4 regions of the Shewanella sp. GD03713 genome follow, and region 4 is predicted to be linked to each of the others. Evidence: predicted binding sites of a transcription regulator. Region 4 holds the regulator's gene; each other region holds the start of a gene.
What was found. The regulator LexA, encoded in region 4, represses DNA repair genes until DNA is damaged. The targets are predictions, from matches to a motif close to TACTGTATNNNNATACAGTA.
Positions count from the first base shown of each region.

Region 1: N5E87_RS09380 (YebG family protein) is a predicted target of LexA. The motif match lies at 1,872-1,891, and genes of this name have one in related genera.
Region 2: dinG (ATP-dependent DNA helicase DinG) is a predicted target of LexA. The motif match lies at 1,933-1,952, and genes of this name have one in related genera.
Region 3: N5E87_RS21650 (S24 family peptidase) is a predicted target of LexA. The motif match lies at 1,728-1,747, and genes of this name have one in related genera.

Region 1 is NZ_JAOCIW010000001.1:2,094,847-2,098,603, reverse strand. It holds gene prc (carboxy terminal-processing peptidase) at 1-138, opposite strand, end outside; gene proQ (RNA chaperone ProQ) at 167-808, opposite strand; gene N5E87_RS09385 (GAF domain-containing protein) at 1,087-1,545, opposite strand; gene N5E87_RS09380 (YebG family protein) at 1,561-1,860, opposite strand; gene N5E87_RS09375 (paraquat-inducible protein A) at 2,066-2,701, shown strand; gene N5E87_RS09370 (paraquat-inducible protein A) at 2,703-3,320, shown strand; gene N5E87_RS09365 (MlaD family protein) at 3,307-3,757, shown strand, end outside.
Region 2 is NZ_JAOCIW010000001.1:3,031,480-3,035,236, forward strand. It holds gene N5E87_RS13435 (DNA polymerase II) at 1-1,835, opposite strand, end outside; gene dinG (ATP-dependent DNA helicase DinG) at 1,976-3,757, shown strand, end outside.
Region 3 is NZ_JAOCIW010000002.1:82,600-86,356, reverse strand. It holds gene N5E87_RS21655 (Y-family DNA polymerase) at 1-944, opposite strand, end outside; gene N5E87_RS21650 (S24 family peptidase) at 947-1,717, opposite strand; gene N5E87_RS21645 (hypothetical protein) at 2,128-2,397, shown strand; gene N5E87_RS21640 (hypothetical protein) at 2,629-3,162, shown strand; gene merR (Hg(II)-responsive transcriptional regulator) at 3,502-3,757, shown strand, end outside.
Region 4 is NZ_JAOCIW010000001.1:4,643,812-4,647,568, reverse strand. It holds gene coxB (cytochrome c oxidase subunit II) at 1-953, opposite strand, end outside; gene N5E87_RS20320 (SulA-like leucine-rich domain-containing protein) at 1,360-1,872, opposite strand; gene lexA (transcriptional repressor LexA) at 1,869-2,489, opposite strand; gene plsB (glycerol-3-phosphate 1-O-acyltransferase PlsB) at 2,651-3,757, shown strand, end outside.

The DNA of each region.
Region 1 (3,757 bases), 2.5 Mb from region 4:
TCGCTTACTCGCCACTTTATGCTGCGCTTCCTGCTTGAGAGTGGGTAACTCGCTGATTTGAATCGTAGGGGGGACAGCCCAAGCCGAGAATCCGACAAAAACAGTGGCAATGGATGTAGCCAAAGTGAGTTTTCGCATCAACAAGTTACTCCGTTTGATTAAATGATTACAGCAGGATATGTTCCGCTTTCACTTTTACCGTTAAGCCGCTATCTAGCTGAACATGAATGTCCTCTTTGTTAATGTCGGTGATCACGCCGGCTACTGGCGTCATCCCTAACTTAACATTGACACGTTGCTTCTTCGCTAAATCGGTCAATTGCGCTTGAACTAAGTTTACAGCAGGCTCTGCCTTAGGTGCTGCTTTTGCTGGGCGCTCAGTCTTACGTGCTGGCACGGCAACTTTCTTAGGGGCTTTCTTCGCAGGGGCTTTACCCGCAGGCGCCGTTTTTGGCGCTTGAGCTGCACGCTTAGCTTTTGCTTTATCTTGGCTTTCTTTCAACATCGCTTGAGCATGATCGATATGCTCTTGCTCTAACTCACCGCATGGCTGACCATCAAGATCCACACGCTGTGCACCGGCTTTTACCGATTTCAGGTAGCGCCAGCTGCTGGTGTAGCGTCTTAAGGCAACTCGCAGTTGAGTTTTACTGACTTTAGAATCATCAGCCAACCTTTCAGCCAAATCTTGAAACAATCCGATTTTTAATGGCTTAGTTTCACCTTCAGCAATAAAGCACAAAGGAAATGTTTCATACAAATACGCCAAAATTGCGTTGGTGTCGGTCAACTTATCTGTTGATTCCATCATTACTTCCACAGTTAAAAAGGGACATCGAATCCGAGGTGATAAAAATCAGCTTCTTACGAGTCGTTTATCTTGGTTAAGCTCACATATGAGCCAAAGTACAAATTAGCATTCTCGCCGAGTTAACTAAAGTTAAAAAATATAAGTTAACAATTTTTCACGGCTGAACCTATCAGGCTTATTTCGGCTGTGCTCAAAATAAGCCTTATCAGTGCATGCGCTATTATAAGGCGCACGCCACCGATTGCGACTATGAATTATGCGTTATTGTACGCAAATTAAGCAAATAGGCAGTTTTCGAAGCTTTTTACCAATAATTCCAAGCCCTTTTGGTCTTCTTCATCGAAGCGGTCAAAAATAGGACTATCGATATCCAGCACGGCCACAACCTTACCATCGGCGCGCACTGGGATAACAATTTCAGAATTACTGGCTGAATCGCAGGCGATATGACCATCAAATTGATGCACATCGGCGACGCGCTGCGTCTGATTGGTTTGCGCGGCGGTACCGCACACGCCCTTACCCATTGGAATACGGGTACAGGCCACTTTACCTTGGAAAGGACCCAACACCAGCTGTTCGCCACGCATCACGTAAAACCCCACCCAGTTCAGTTCGGTTAGGTTATCGTTTAGCAAAGCAGAAAAGTTAGCCATGGCAGCCACTAAATCATCCTCGCCCTCGAGTAAGGCCAGCGCTTGACGATTCAGTGACTCATAAAATTGCGGTTTCATAGACTTCCTAAAAAATTATTCGGCAGCGTCGTCCTTCTTAGGCGCTTTTTTCGCTACATTTTGTTTTGATGGCGTACTATTAACTTGAACCACGCCTTTAAGCAAGTTTGTCAGCTCATCTTTATTGTTAGCAAAATAGAATGCGAGCTGTTCGCTCACGGTTTCATCAATTCCGAGCTGCGCTTTTTGAATAAATGGAATGAGGTTATCGGCGATGTCGAGCATCTTATCGTAGGCGTCAGCCTCCTTTTTCGATGTAAATGTCATCTTCTCCACCCCTTCTCTTACCACGACAAACTGTGTAATAACTGCCATGACTGCCCTCGCACTGTTTTTATATACAGTAATCAGGATGACATAAAGTGAACTAGTGATGCAAGTGTTCTGATTATTCTGGTACTATGAGTACGCTTTTCGTTGTCGAGATGGGTCAAGCAATGTGCTATCTCACCCTGTAATATGGTTTTATTGCGGATTATTTGCTCTCTCAATGGCTTTGGGGCTAATTTAATATTTTTATATGCATGAAAATACAGCAGAAAACTCTGTAATCCTCTGTCGTTCCTGCGACTTAGCCGTTCGAAAGCGCGCCTTACCTACGGGTGTTAGGGCGTTATGCCCGCGCTGCAGCACCGCACTTTATGACACACCATACTGCTCGGTAAACGGCATGTTAGCGCTGTGTATTACCGCGCTGGTGTTCTATTTCCCCGCCAATTTTTTCCCGGTGCTCGAAATCCACTTTTTGGGTAGCATTCGCACCACTACAGTGTTTCAGGGCGCCTTTGCGGTGTTCGACCAAGGTTATTGGGTCGTGGGATTAGCCGTGCTCGCCGCCGCCGTGATTGGCCCGGGGTTATTGATCCTGTCGATCCTTAGTCAGATTTTGATCGTCAAATGGGGACTGGGCAGTCCGTTTTGGCGCCGCAGCCTCAAACAGTTGTTAAAGCTGCAAGGGCTGCTATCCCAGCTCACCATGCTGGAGATTTATGTGATTAGCTTTTTGGTGTCATCATTTCAGTTATCTGATTTCTCGGATATTTACTTCGGTATGGGCACCTTCTGCTTCACCATGCTTTTTTTAGTCACCCTGTTTTTACAGCGTGAATACGATATTGAGCATATGTGGAGTCTTCTCATGCAGGAGCGACACTAAGATGCAGCAACAGGGAAAAGACTTAGGCCTGTGCCTGTGCAGGGTGTGCCGGCAGCTCAATAGCAGTGACAATAGCCACTGCAGTCGCTGCGAGGCCGAGCTCCATGTCCGTGATCACAGCAGCTTACAAAAAAGTTGGGCGCTGCTGATCACCGCCGCCATTTTGTTGGTTCCCGCCAACCTCTACCCTATTACAATGCTCACCAATCAGGGGCAAGTGCGCCACGATACGATTTTTTCGGGGATTATCCATTTAGTGCATTCGGATATGTTGCCCATCGCCATTATTGTGTTTATTGCCAGTATTTTAGTGCCTTGGGTGAAAATTATCGGTTTGGCCACTTACCTCTGTGCCATCAGTTTTAATCTGCCGATTTCGAAAAAGAAACTCATGGTGGGATTTCATGTGATTGAGTGGATTGGCCGTTGGTCAATGCTCGATTTGTTTGTGATCTCCTTGACGGTTGCCCTCGTCAATATGGGGCAATTACTCGATGCAAAGCCTGCACCTGCGGCCACGGCGTTTGCATTGGTGATTTTACTGACTCAACTTGCCGCAAAAGTTTTAGACACTCGTTTACTCTGGGATCGATTGGAACCTCAAGATGACACAAATTGAATCGCCAAAAGTTGTGAAGAAAAAACTCTTTTCGCCGATTTGGCTGCTCCCGATTGTGGCGCTCGCACTCGGCGCATGGCTGGGCATTAAGAGCATCAAAGAATCGGGCATTGAAATTCAGATCCACTTCCCCAGCGCCACGGGGATCGATGTGGGCAAAACCTTAGTCAAATACCAAGGTCTTACTGTCGGTAAGGTAAAGGACATTGGTATCGATGAAGATCTTAAAGGCGTAAACGTCAAAGTCATGATGGACTATCGCGCTAAGCCTTTCTTAAATAAAGAAACCCTCTTTTGGTTAGTCACCCCAAAAGCGAGCATCACGGGTGTTGAAGGCTTAGATGCGCTGTTTTCGGGTAACTATATCGCGATTCAACCCGGTAAAGGCAATGCCGCCACCTTCTTTGAGGCTGAGCGTCAACCACCACCGATGCAGG
Region 2 (3,757 bases), 1.6 Mb from region 4:
TCCTGCGCAATTTTACTTTGCCATTGCTGATTCATTCGCGCAGCAATCTGCTTACCTAAGGCATTAATATCACTGAGATCGGGCTCTGAGCCTAAATAGACGAAGGTGGAGTCGGTATCTCCATAAATGACTTGGTAGCCCATGTCCTCAATCCAAGCACGGGTTTGCTTCATGATTTGATGACCGCGCATGGTGATGGAGCTTGCCAGTTTCGCATCATGGAACACGCAGCCTTGGGAACCCAAAACCCCATAAAGCGAATTCATAATGATTTTAATCGCTTGCGATAAAGGCGCATTCGCCTCACGCTTGGCTTTTTCGCGTTGTTCAGAGAGATTTTGGATGAGTTTTGGCAGGATCGGTTGATGCCGATTAAACCGCGCGCCCAAAAAACCGGCAACGGTTTCAGGCTCATCTAATGCCGATCCCTCCTCGTCATCCAAGCCTTCAATCAAGCCCTTAGGATCAATTAAAAAAGTCCGGATAATCGATGGATAAAGGCTTTTAAAGTCAAACACTAAAATATGTTGATAAAAACCCGGGACAGAATCCATTACATAACCACCAGGGCTTTCTATCCCTTGGCTAGCAGGCTCTGCGGGCGCGACGAAGCCTGCCCTATGTAAATGCGGTAGGTACAAATGGTTGAATGCGGCGACCGAGGCGCCTACGCGCCCCAGTTCTAACCCCGTTAATTCGGCGCGAGCGAGGGCAAAATCCCACAATTGAGTATGCTCAAAGATATCCCACACTAAGCGACTATCGGTCAGATTATAATGTGCAAGCCCTTGTTTATTTTCGGCATATAGTGCATCAATCTCTTGTGCTCGATTTTCTACATCATGAATCGCTTTGCCTTCACCGAGTAGCGCTTGGGCAACAAACTCCAATGAGAAGCGCTCGAATTGGTAAAAGGCCGCCTTTAGCCAATCGATACCATCGAGCACCACTCGCCCAGGCAAACTTAAGGTTTCTGGCCGAAATTTATTCTCCACCTTCCACTCGAGGAGCGCACCACCGCGACCAATACGCAACGGGATCCGGTGCAACAACGCACGCCGATATAGCAAGGCCAAATCAAAGGTCACCACAGACCAACCAATGATCACATCGGGATCAAACTCAGTAAACCAAGCGATGAGACGATGGATAAGCGCCGCCTCATCGCTCACCCATTCGATGTAGATTGCAGCATCAGGCTGCGGCTCACCCACCATGATAACTTTTTCATAGGGCTGAGATTGCGCATCGCGCCCATAAAGGGCCACGGAATAGAGTAATCCGTCAAAACTGCATTCAAAATCGAGGGAAATTGAACGCAATTTTATTTCCGGCTGCGGCGCAACGGCTTTGGCCCGTACAGCGCTAAAAATGGGCAATTGTTCATCTATGCCAGCGTTACTGACAAAATGCCCTAAAAATGCCACATCGAGCGCTACAAAACGTTCGATTAAAAAACGCTGCTCGGGACGGATATCCGCCTCAAATAAGGGAATACCAGCATCCGTCGCTATCCGCTGTAAATGACGAAACACACTGCTCGACTGGGCATAAATCGCCGCGACGGATTGTCTTTTAAAGCTTTTAAGTGCAAGCGGTACAAAGCGCAGTGCCTGCCCCGGCGTTTGTAACTGCAATGCCGCCATATCGCTTTGATGACAAAAACAAATGTACTCAGAGCCAGGTAACTCCACCAGCACAGGGCCTGAAACGGTGGCGAGATAATACTGCAGCACAAGCGTTGCACCGCGCGTAATAGCATGGCGCGTGAGGACGCGTCCCTGTACACTCACTGGCGCAGCCGTTTCAGGCGGCAGACTCTCGGGGGGATTCAACTGCGGTTTCACTCTAAGGCTCTCGCTGCTTATTGATTCTCGGGACACAGAATAAAATTGCCATAAAATGGCAGAAAAGTTTCTTAGGCTATGCAATCACTGTTATTATGTACAGCATTAATTCGATAAAGTAGTGCCGCATGTTACCTGACAACGTAAAAAACCAGATCCGCGCTATCTATAAAGATATTGCCGCCGCTTTGCCTAATTTTAGGCCACGCCGCGAGCAAAATTTTATGGTGGCAGAAATCTCTAAGACTCTTGCTGGCGACTATGACAAAGATAGACGCATCATAGTGGTCGAAGCGGGTACGGGGATTGGTAAATCATTGTCTTATATTTTGGGCACGATTCCGCTTGCACTTGCGAGTAAGAAAAAGGTCTGTATCGCTACCGCAACCGTGGCGCTTCAGGAGCAGTTGCTGCACAAAGACTTACCGTTTTTTCTCGAACAATCAGGGCTAAACTTTCGCTTTGGTCTGGTAAAAGGGCGCCAGCGTTATGTCTGTTTGTCCAAACTTGCCATGCTGATCGGCGATGATAACAGTACCCAAATGGCCATGTGGCAAACAAAGCCTGATAACAGCCAAGTTGCAATGTTGCAGGAGCTGCTCAGCGACTTTAATGAAGGCCGTTGGAACGGTGAAATCGATACGTTATCGACACCGATACCGGACCATCTCTGGCAACAAATCGCCTGCGATAAACACAGTTGTCATCGGCAACTCGCCAGTCATCGTAATTGCCCGTTTCACAAAGCCCGCGAGGATGTGGACACCTGGGATGTACTGATCGCCAACCACAGTTTGCTGTTCGCCGACTTGGAGCTGGGGGGCGGGGTGATTTTGCCCGATCCCGAAGACGTATTTTATGTCATTGACGAAGCTCACCACTTACCTATCGTCGCCCGGGACTTTTCTAGCGCGCAGGCAACGCTTAGAGGCGCCGCCGACTGGCTAGAAAAAGTCGGTAAGACCAGCGCCAAGTTACAAAATCAAATAAAGAGCAACAATATCATCGCCCCTGCGCAGGCGATGCAGGATCATATCGGAGACTTAATCGCTCAGCTCAATCAAGTCGCCCATTTCTGTGATACCCAGACCAAGCAGTTTGCTAATCCTGAGAGCCGCTATCGGTTCGAACACGGCAAATTGCCCGATGCACTGAAAATCCCCGCCGAGAATCTCGCGGCCACCTCCAATCTCGCCCTCAAGCAATTTAACAAGATGCAATTATTGCTGGCTGAGACGATCAAAGATGGCGACATTCCTAAGCACCAAGCGGAAGCGCTACAGGCCGAAATGGGCTTTATGTTGCAGCGACTCGAAAACCTGCAAAAGCTCTGGAAAATGATGGCAAAGGAAGATTCGACTAAAGGCGCGCCCCTCGCCCGCTGGATTGAATTGCTCACAGGCAAACAGGTCGATTACTTGTTTAGCGCCTCGCCGATTGAAGTCGGTTTTATGCTCGAATCTATGCTGTGGCAAAAGGCGGCTGGCGTCGTGCTGTGCAGCGCAACCCTGCGCGCGCTGAATAACTTCGACCATTTCGCCCATCAAGTGGGATTATCGGTAAAGGACGGCAGTCGTTATCTCGCCCTGCAATCCCCTTTCGATTATCCGAATAACGCCACGCTCTACTTACCTAAGATGAAAACCGAGCCGACGGACGATGCCTATACCGCTGAGCTTGCCGAGCACATTTTGGAGCTGATTGACGGCGAAATGGCCACCTTAGTGTTGTTTGCATCTTACTGGCAAATGGAGAAAGTCGCTGAATTGCTTGAGGGCAAACTCACGCAGGAAATCCTTATTCAAGGAAATGCCCCGCGCCAGCAATTGCTTGAGACCCACAAAGCCAAGTGTGACAAAGGTGAGCCGAGTATTTTGTTCGGCACGGGCAGTTTTTCTGAAGGTCTAGAC
Region 3 (3,757 bases), on a different contig from region 4:
TTAGTTGGCACAATCAGTTGATGACTATAACGAAAGCAAACTGGGTTTTCATCGAATGGAGATGATGCGGCGAAGGCAATCAAGTGGCACGCTAAAGAGTCCTGTTTACGCGCTTTAGATGCAACCGTCGAAGCGTGCATTGCTAAGGCCTGATGCAAAGAGTCTGGATCTGTGATTCGCTCACCGTTACTTCTAGTGCTGAAAATCTGCTGTTTATCTGCCCTAACTGAATCCCACATTTTAACTGGCTCACCTCGAAGCTCTCGCACCGTTCTTTCAAGCTCGATGCTAAACATGCGCTTGGCAAGCTTTGGATCCATCTTGGATAATTGCAAAGCTGTATGTATTTGCATTTCAGCAAGTCGTTTTGAGAGTCTTGCACCAACCCCCCAAATATCCGAAGTTTCCATTTTGGCTAGTATCGGTTCCCATTCTTCCGGGTTTCGAAGCACCGCAACGCCATTAAATCCCTGCACTTTCTTTGCCGCGTGGTTTGCAACTTTGCTTAAAGTGAGTGTTGGCGCATAACCAACACAAACAGGTAATCGCGTTTGCTTCCAAACAGTACGACGCAGCTGATGGCCATGCTCGTATAGGTTAGGGTAAAGTTTCATGCAGTCAGACATATCCAGGTAGGCTTCATCAATAGAATAAACATGCTGCCGCTGTGCGAAACCACCTATTACCTGCATTAACTTATTGCTCAAGTCGCCATACAGAGCATAATTTGAACTTTTCACGACCACACCGTACTTATCGCAAATGTCTTTGATTTTGAAGTACGGGGAAAATCGAGTAATGCCAAGTTCTTTAGCTTGCCTGCTGAGCGCAATGCAACAGCCGTCATTGTTACTGAGAATCACTATCGCTTTGCCCCTCAAACTTAAATCAAATACAGCTTCAGCCGAGGCATAAAAATTATTAACGTCTACTAAGGCTAGCAATTCTACCAACCCTCGAGTTTGAGTAATTGTTTAGACCTGTGTAGCCGAATAGAACAAATAACTGTTCCTTCAACAGTAAAGATATCGGTATTATCAATTTCCACTGGTTTATAAACAGAGTTGGCAGATAGCAGCCTGCGCCCATTCTTGTCGAAAATCTTGCAGACGAATTCACCGTTTAGGTTACAGGCTATTACATCTCCCTGTTGAGCATCAACGGCCCTGTCACAAATTAGAACGTCGCCATGGAATATACCTACGTCATTCATTGAATGACCACAAGCCGCGCCAAAGTATGTTGCATTAGCGTGCTTTATCAAAATCTCATGAATTGAACTCTGCAGGTGTTGATATTCCATTGCGGAGCAAAGAAGCCCGGCCAGCGCATTAGGCCTATGAAGACGGAGAGAGCAGACAACATTAGCCTCTACTAAAAAATGTTCAGTATCACTAATTACTATTGGTTGATATGCAGGATTTGCCGATTTAAGCAATCGCCTTTCTTTGTCGAAAATTTTACAAACTGACTCTCCGTTTATGTCGCAGATAATCACATCCCCCTGCTGTGCATCAACAGACCTATCACAAATCAATATGTCGCCTTCGAATATACCCACCCCATTCATGGAGTTATCACTTGCCGCCCCCAGGAACGTCGCACTGGGATGCCTTACCAGTAATTCGTCTATGATTAGCTGCAACTGCAAATAGTCTGCTGCAGGGCTTTCAAACCCGGTAATCCCTGCTTGCAATGAGATTGGACAAACAATCATACGAATGAACACCTGTATTTATATACAGCTAATTCTAGCTGCCAAGCTGGATTTTCACAATATTCCCCGCATGACCCTAACGAAGAGGTATTTCCCCAAACTTAAAGACTCGAAAGTGTCCCGCGCGGGACAGATCTCATTAAACTCTGGGTTCAACAACAAATCCATTTCTGGCCACACGGACTAGCACGTACCAATGAACATCTAAGTCATTGATGGCATATGGCTTAAATGTAATGCGCTGTAAGTACGGAGGAATGAGAGGTGGCGATTACTTAAACGAAACCAAACTAAGAATTGAAAATTTAATATGTTTGCAATAAACAGCCATAGGGGATTGCGCGTTCCAAAATTCGTGTAAATTTGAATTCAACAGCCTGCACAGGCGTACAGCAAAATAGAGACTGATAATGAAAATTAACACAGAAACAATCATTGATGGACGTGACACTCAAGGGCTTATCACTGTTGTAGTTGTCAAACCTTTTGAAGCTATCCGCACCCCTTGCCCACCTGCCGGTACCAAAGGTGAGATTTACAAATTTGAGGGAAACTATGCTTTCGTTCGCTTTCCATTGCCGATGACAGATACTGAAGGTACTACTTGGCTCTCACACGGTACAGACTATGATTACATGCGTCTTGGTTTTGAACTTGATGAAATTGCAGTTGTTGACTAGTAATACGCTCTTGTAAGAAAGGAAAAGGAGTTTGTGGATTCTCATTGAGGACAGGATTTTTTTCATTATCCCGCATCTAATCAAGAAGCTCTCTGTGGTTCAAAATCCCCGAGAGCTTTTTTGTCTAGGTCATTCTTCCTCTACTTTGCCTGCTTCAAATACATTGTATTGCGCGAACTCAGGCTCATGCTCAAATATTCCAAGTAACTATAACCAAGAGCAGGAAATTCAATGAAAAACACAATTAAAACCCAAGTGATGGAAACAGGCAAAGTAATAAAGCGTAACGGCTCGGTGTATCTCATAACGAATTATTACTCTGACGATGGCTATGTTTCGGCTGTTTCGCTTAATTCTCACAACCGCGGTACAACTTTCCAACTCCCTATCGATGAGTGCGCAGTCCATGACGAAACGATTGAGTTAGTTACAATGAGCGAACTAGCATGGAAAGTGAATGAAGTGGACATGGACCTTAAATGCGACAGTGTGCCCTCAGGCATACGTCTAGACATGAAAATTCTTGAGGGTCAGGTATTCCACTTGACTGCGCCTATGCAGCGACAAATGAACAATGACGTGGACGAAGATAGCGGAGAGGTAGAAGGAGCAAACGGCGTGACATTCTATGGTGAACATGAACAGCCATTCCTTGACAGAGTTCGCTCCCTGCTCCCTAAAGAGTTCAACAGCCTAACGATCACTGACGCATGCGAAACAGGTGCATCAGTTCTTATTGCTAGCTGTAGTGGCTCGCAAACATAATACCGCGAGCTTGATTACATCCGGCTTCTCGGACTCAGATTAACTGTTAAAAAGCCGAACGCTCGGCTCACAATCACTGCTAATGAGATATCCAGAATTAATAACGAGCTTGAATTTATCCTTATCGGCTCACATTAACTGGCTACAGTTGTCATTCATTATGCTCAGTGGACAGTCGCATAAATTTACAAATGTTGGAGTTGCCGTGACCAGCAACCAGCATTGAGGTTATCAATGAACAGCGTTATAGCTGATCGAAATCCTCAGGAAGCAAAATCTCATACTAATGTTATTGATGGCTAATTTTGGATTATAATAGACCGTATGTAAGTACGGTAAATGGACGTAACTTTGTATACAATCGGCCAATTAGCTAATGCAGCTGTCGTTAACGTTGAAACTATCCGCTACTACGAACGCCGCGGTCTTGTTGAACAGCCTGGTAAACCGACACAGGGGTTTCGCCGGTATCCTGTCACTACCCTGAATCGGCTTCGATTTATCAAGCGGGCGCAGGAGTTAGGGTTCACACTGGAAGAAATCCATCATCTGCTCACACTCAATGATACCCCATGTCAGGGCGTTCAGGACGTGG
Region 4 (3,757 bases):
CCGCTCAGTGGCCCGGTTGCAATGGGGCTGCCTTTGAGGTGTGGGAATACCCCCTGTAAACCTTCACCGTTAGGTTGGTGACAGGCTGCGCAGTGACCGAGGTAAACTTGCTCACCCTGAGCCATCAGCTCTTCTTTAGTCAGTGTTTGCGATAACGCGGCTTGTGCGGCTTGCGCTGCGGCATTGGCGGCTTGTTTTTGTTCTTCAACCCAAGCATCGAACTCGGCTTCGGGTAATGCCTGCACCACTATCGGCATAAAACCATGGTCTTTACCGCAAAGCTCGGCACATTGGCCACGGTAAATACCGGGTTTGTCGATACGGGTCCACGCCTCATTGATAAAACCTGGGTTAGCGTCTTTTTTAACGGCAAAGGCGGGCATCCACCATGAGTGGATAACATCCTCTGAGGTCATCAAGAAACGGATTTTACGATTGACCGGTAATACTAGGGGTTTGTCGACCTCGAGTAAGTAGTGCTCACCCTTAGCTTCACTACCTTCGATTTGAGGTCTTGGGGTTGCGAGAATGCTGTAAAAATCAATATCTTGATCGAAGTAGCTATAATGCCATTTCCATTGAGAGCCAGTGACTTTTACTGTGAGATCGGCATTGCTGGGATCTTCCATGGCAATCAGAGTTTTCGTGGCAGGAATCGCCATTAAGATCAGAATGACAAAAGGAATAATCGTCCACGCGATTTCGACTTTTGTACTCTCATGGAAGTGAGACGCGACCGCGCCCTTTGATTTCCTGTGGTTGATCATGGCATAAATCATCACGCCAAAAACCACTAGGCCTATGGCGCAGCAGATATACAGAATCGTCATGTGCAGGTGATAAACCTTGTCACTGATTTCTGTTACGCCGGGGGTCATGTTGAACCGCATGTCCGCTGCGGCCAACTGTGGGGCGAATAGCACCACGAGTAAACAATACAACCATTGCTTCACAAGACTTCTCCTCTGCCAATTGCGAATAGCAACTACAAAGAAGAGCAACACAGTAAGTCTCAACTCTATGCAAACTCTTCAGTTCCCAAAAAAGCTTCTCTGACTTCAACGTGCGTTGGCGGCTTACTTTTGATTAAGTATTGTTACTGCTGGTATTAGCCACACTGGCACATACTGCTGAATAAACCCATTATTCTCGATTTTTGTGGGCAAGAGATATTCGATAAATCGTCGATATTTTTTGCCTAAACGGGCGATATATTATGCTCGTCTGAATCAAACATACTTGCTGTTTAAAAATTGATCAAGATCACTTCTTTTTCTAATTGTCTGAAAAATTGCCAAAAAAAAGCCCCACATTCACAGGTGAGGCGGCTTTCAAGGCTAAATACGCAGTGCAAAAATTTTAATGAACAGAGCTAAAAAAACTACCTTGGGCAAAGTGAGCGGGTTGCTTGAGTGTCGCGTCCGCAGTCGAGTGATTTACGACACCTTCGAGCACTATTCCCATGGCGCGAGCGCTCTTGGCCACAATTTGCAAACGACGATTGTCGCGGGCATCGAGTGAGTGGATCCAAGTAATTACTGCGCTTGAAGTGCCACTGGTTAAGGCTTTTTCCATGGCCCACAGGGTTTCGACTTCATCTTTCGCATGGACTAAGAGAACTCGGTCCATACGCACGCCAGCGTTGGCCAGTAACTGCTTGTAGCCAATACTCGGAGGGTTGATGAGCACGACCCAGCGGCCTTGTTGGCTCAATTGTGCTAACTGCTTGCTAAGCTGCATCAGCTCTTGGCGCCCTTGGCTCTCGGTGGGCATAGTGATAATAGGCGTATGCTGCCAGTCAGTATCGGTTTCGCGTACCGCATCGAGCCATAAACCGGGGTGACGCGGGGCATTACCTAGTAGTTTGTTCATAGCCAATCTCCATTGCGGATCACCCCTACGGCGAGCCCTTCTATTGTTAGACTTTGGAAACTTAAATCGACTTTAATTGGGGAGTAATCTTCATTCTCTGCATGTAGATAAACGAGATTCCCTTTCTTTTCAAAGCGTTTAACTGTTACATCATCGTCAACGCGAGCAACAACTACTTGGCCATTGCGCGCTTGCTGTACTTTATGAACGGCGAGCAGATCCCCCTCGAGGATACCGATGTTCTTCATACTGTCACCTCTGACACGCAGTAAGAAATCGGCGGCAGGGTGGAACATGCTAGGGTCGACTTGGTAGTACTGTTCGACATGCTCTTGGGCGAGAATAGGTTCGCCCGCAGCCACTTGGCCAATCAGTGGTAAGCCTGATTCGCTGTTATCTTCTTCCTCAACGGGGAGACGGATCCCGCGGGAAGTGCCAGGCATGATCTCGATGCAGCCTTTTTTCGCCAATGCCTTAAGGTGTTCTTCGGCAGCATTTGCACTTTTAAAACCCAAACGGGTGGCGATTTCGGCCCGGGTGGGTGGCATGCCAGTCTCGGCAATATTACGTTTAATCAGCTCTAAAATTTCGGCTTGGCGTGGCGTCAACGGTCTCATGTTCTTTCCTGTTTTTCTATACAGTTACTGTTAGTATATACAGTATTATTCGTAGTGCAAGTATTAACCACTTTTTAACGCGATTGGAGAGTATTAGCGAATGTTCCCTAGAATCTGGTATTCTATGGGGCTAATGAACGTACTTACATTGCATAAGAATAATGCCTAAACAAGACTCTCTTTGGTTGAAATCATTACGCTGGATCCAAAAACACTTAGTGCACACTATTGTTGTGCCGCAGGATCCCTTTGCCGATCTGAATCTGGACGCCTCCAGACCGCTTGCTTATGTAATGAAAACAGAATCCCTGAGTGATATTGCTGCGTTAAGCGAGATCACCACTAAGCTGGGTTTGCCAAGCCCCTACGAGCCGCTCGTGGTAAATGGCGTTGTCGCGCCCCGCGTCGTTTGTCTCGAAGGGCGTAAGCCTTTGTTTGGCGAACGTGCCAGCAATGAGCCATTCCTCGAATGTTTTATGCGTTTGTTGGCTGTCCATAAGGAAAAGCCAGAGTTAGATATTCAGCTGGTGCCTGTGAGTCTGTATTGGGGCCGTACCCCGGGTAAAGAAGACGACACCATGAAGGCGGCTGTGCTTGAGCGCGAGAATCCAACTTGGTTACGTAAGTGCCTGATGATCCTATTTTTAGGCCGCCACAACTTTGTTCAGTTTTCTAATGCGGTATCGCTGCGTTATATGGCCGACGAACACGGCACCGATATGGGGATTGCCCATAAACTGGCGCGGGTGGCGAGAGTGCATTTCCGCCGTCAACGCAAGGTGATGACAGGGCCTGTGTTGCCTAATCGGCAGGCGATGTTCCACTCTCTGTTGAAATCCGAATCCTTACGCAAGGCGATTCAGGAAGAAGCGGCGAGTAAGAAGATTTCCGAAACCCAAGCTCGTGAAACAGCAATTGAATATCTTGATGAAATTGCAGCGAATTATTCCGATAGCCTAGTGCGTATTGCCGAGCGTTTCTTAACTTGGTTATGGAACAAGCTCTACAGCGGTATCAATATCAAAGGTGCCGAGCAAATCCGCCAGCTTCACCATGATGGTCACGAGATTGTGTATGTACCTTGCCATCGCAGCCATATGGATTACCTGCTGTTATCCTACATTTTGTATTACCAAGGCATGGTGCCACCGCATATTGCGGCGGGGATTAACCTAAACTTCTGGCCTGCTGGTCCGCTGTTCCGCCGTGGCGGGGCTTTCTTTATTCGCCGTAGTTTTAACGGCAATAAACTCTATACGGCCGTGTTC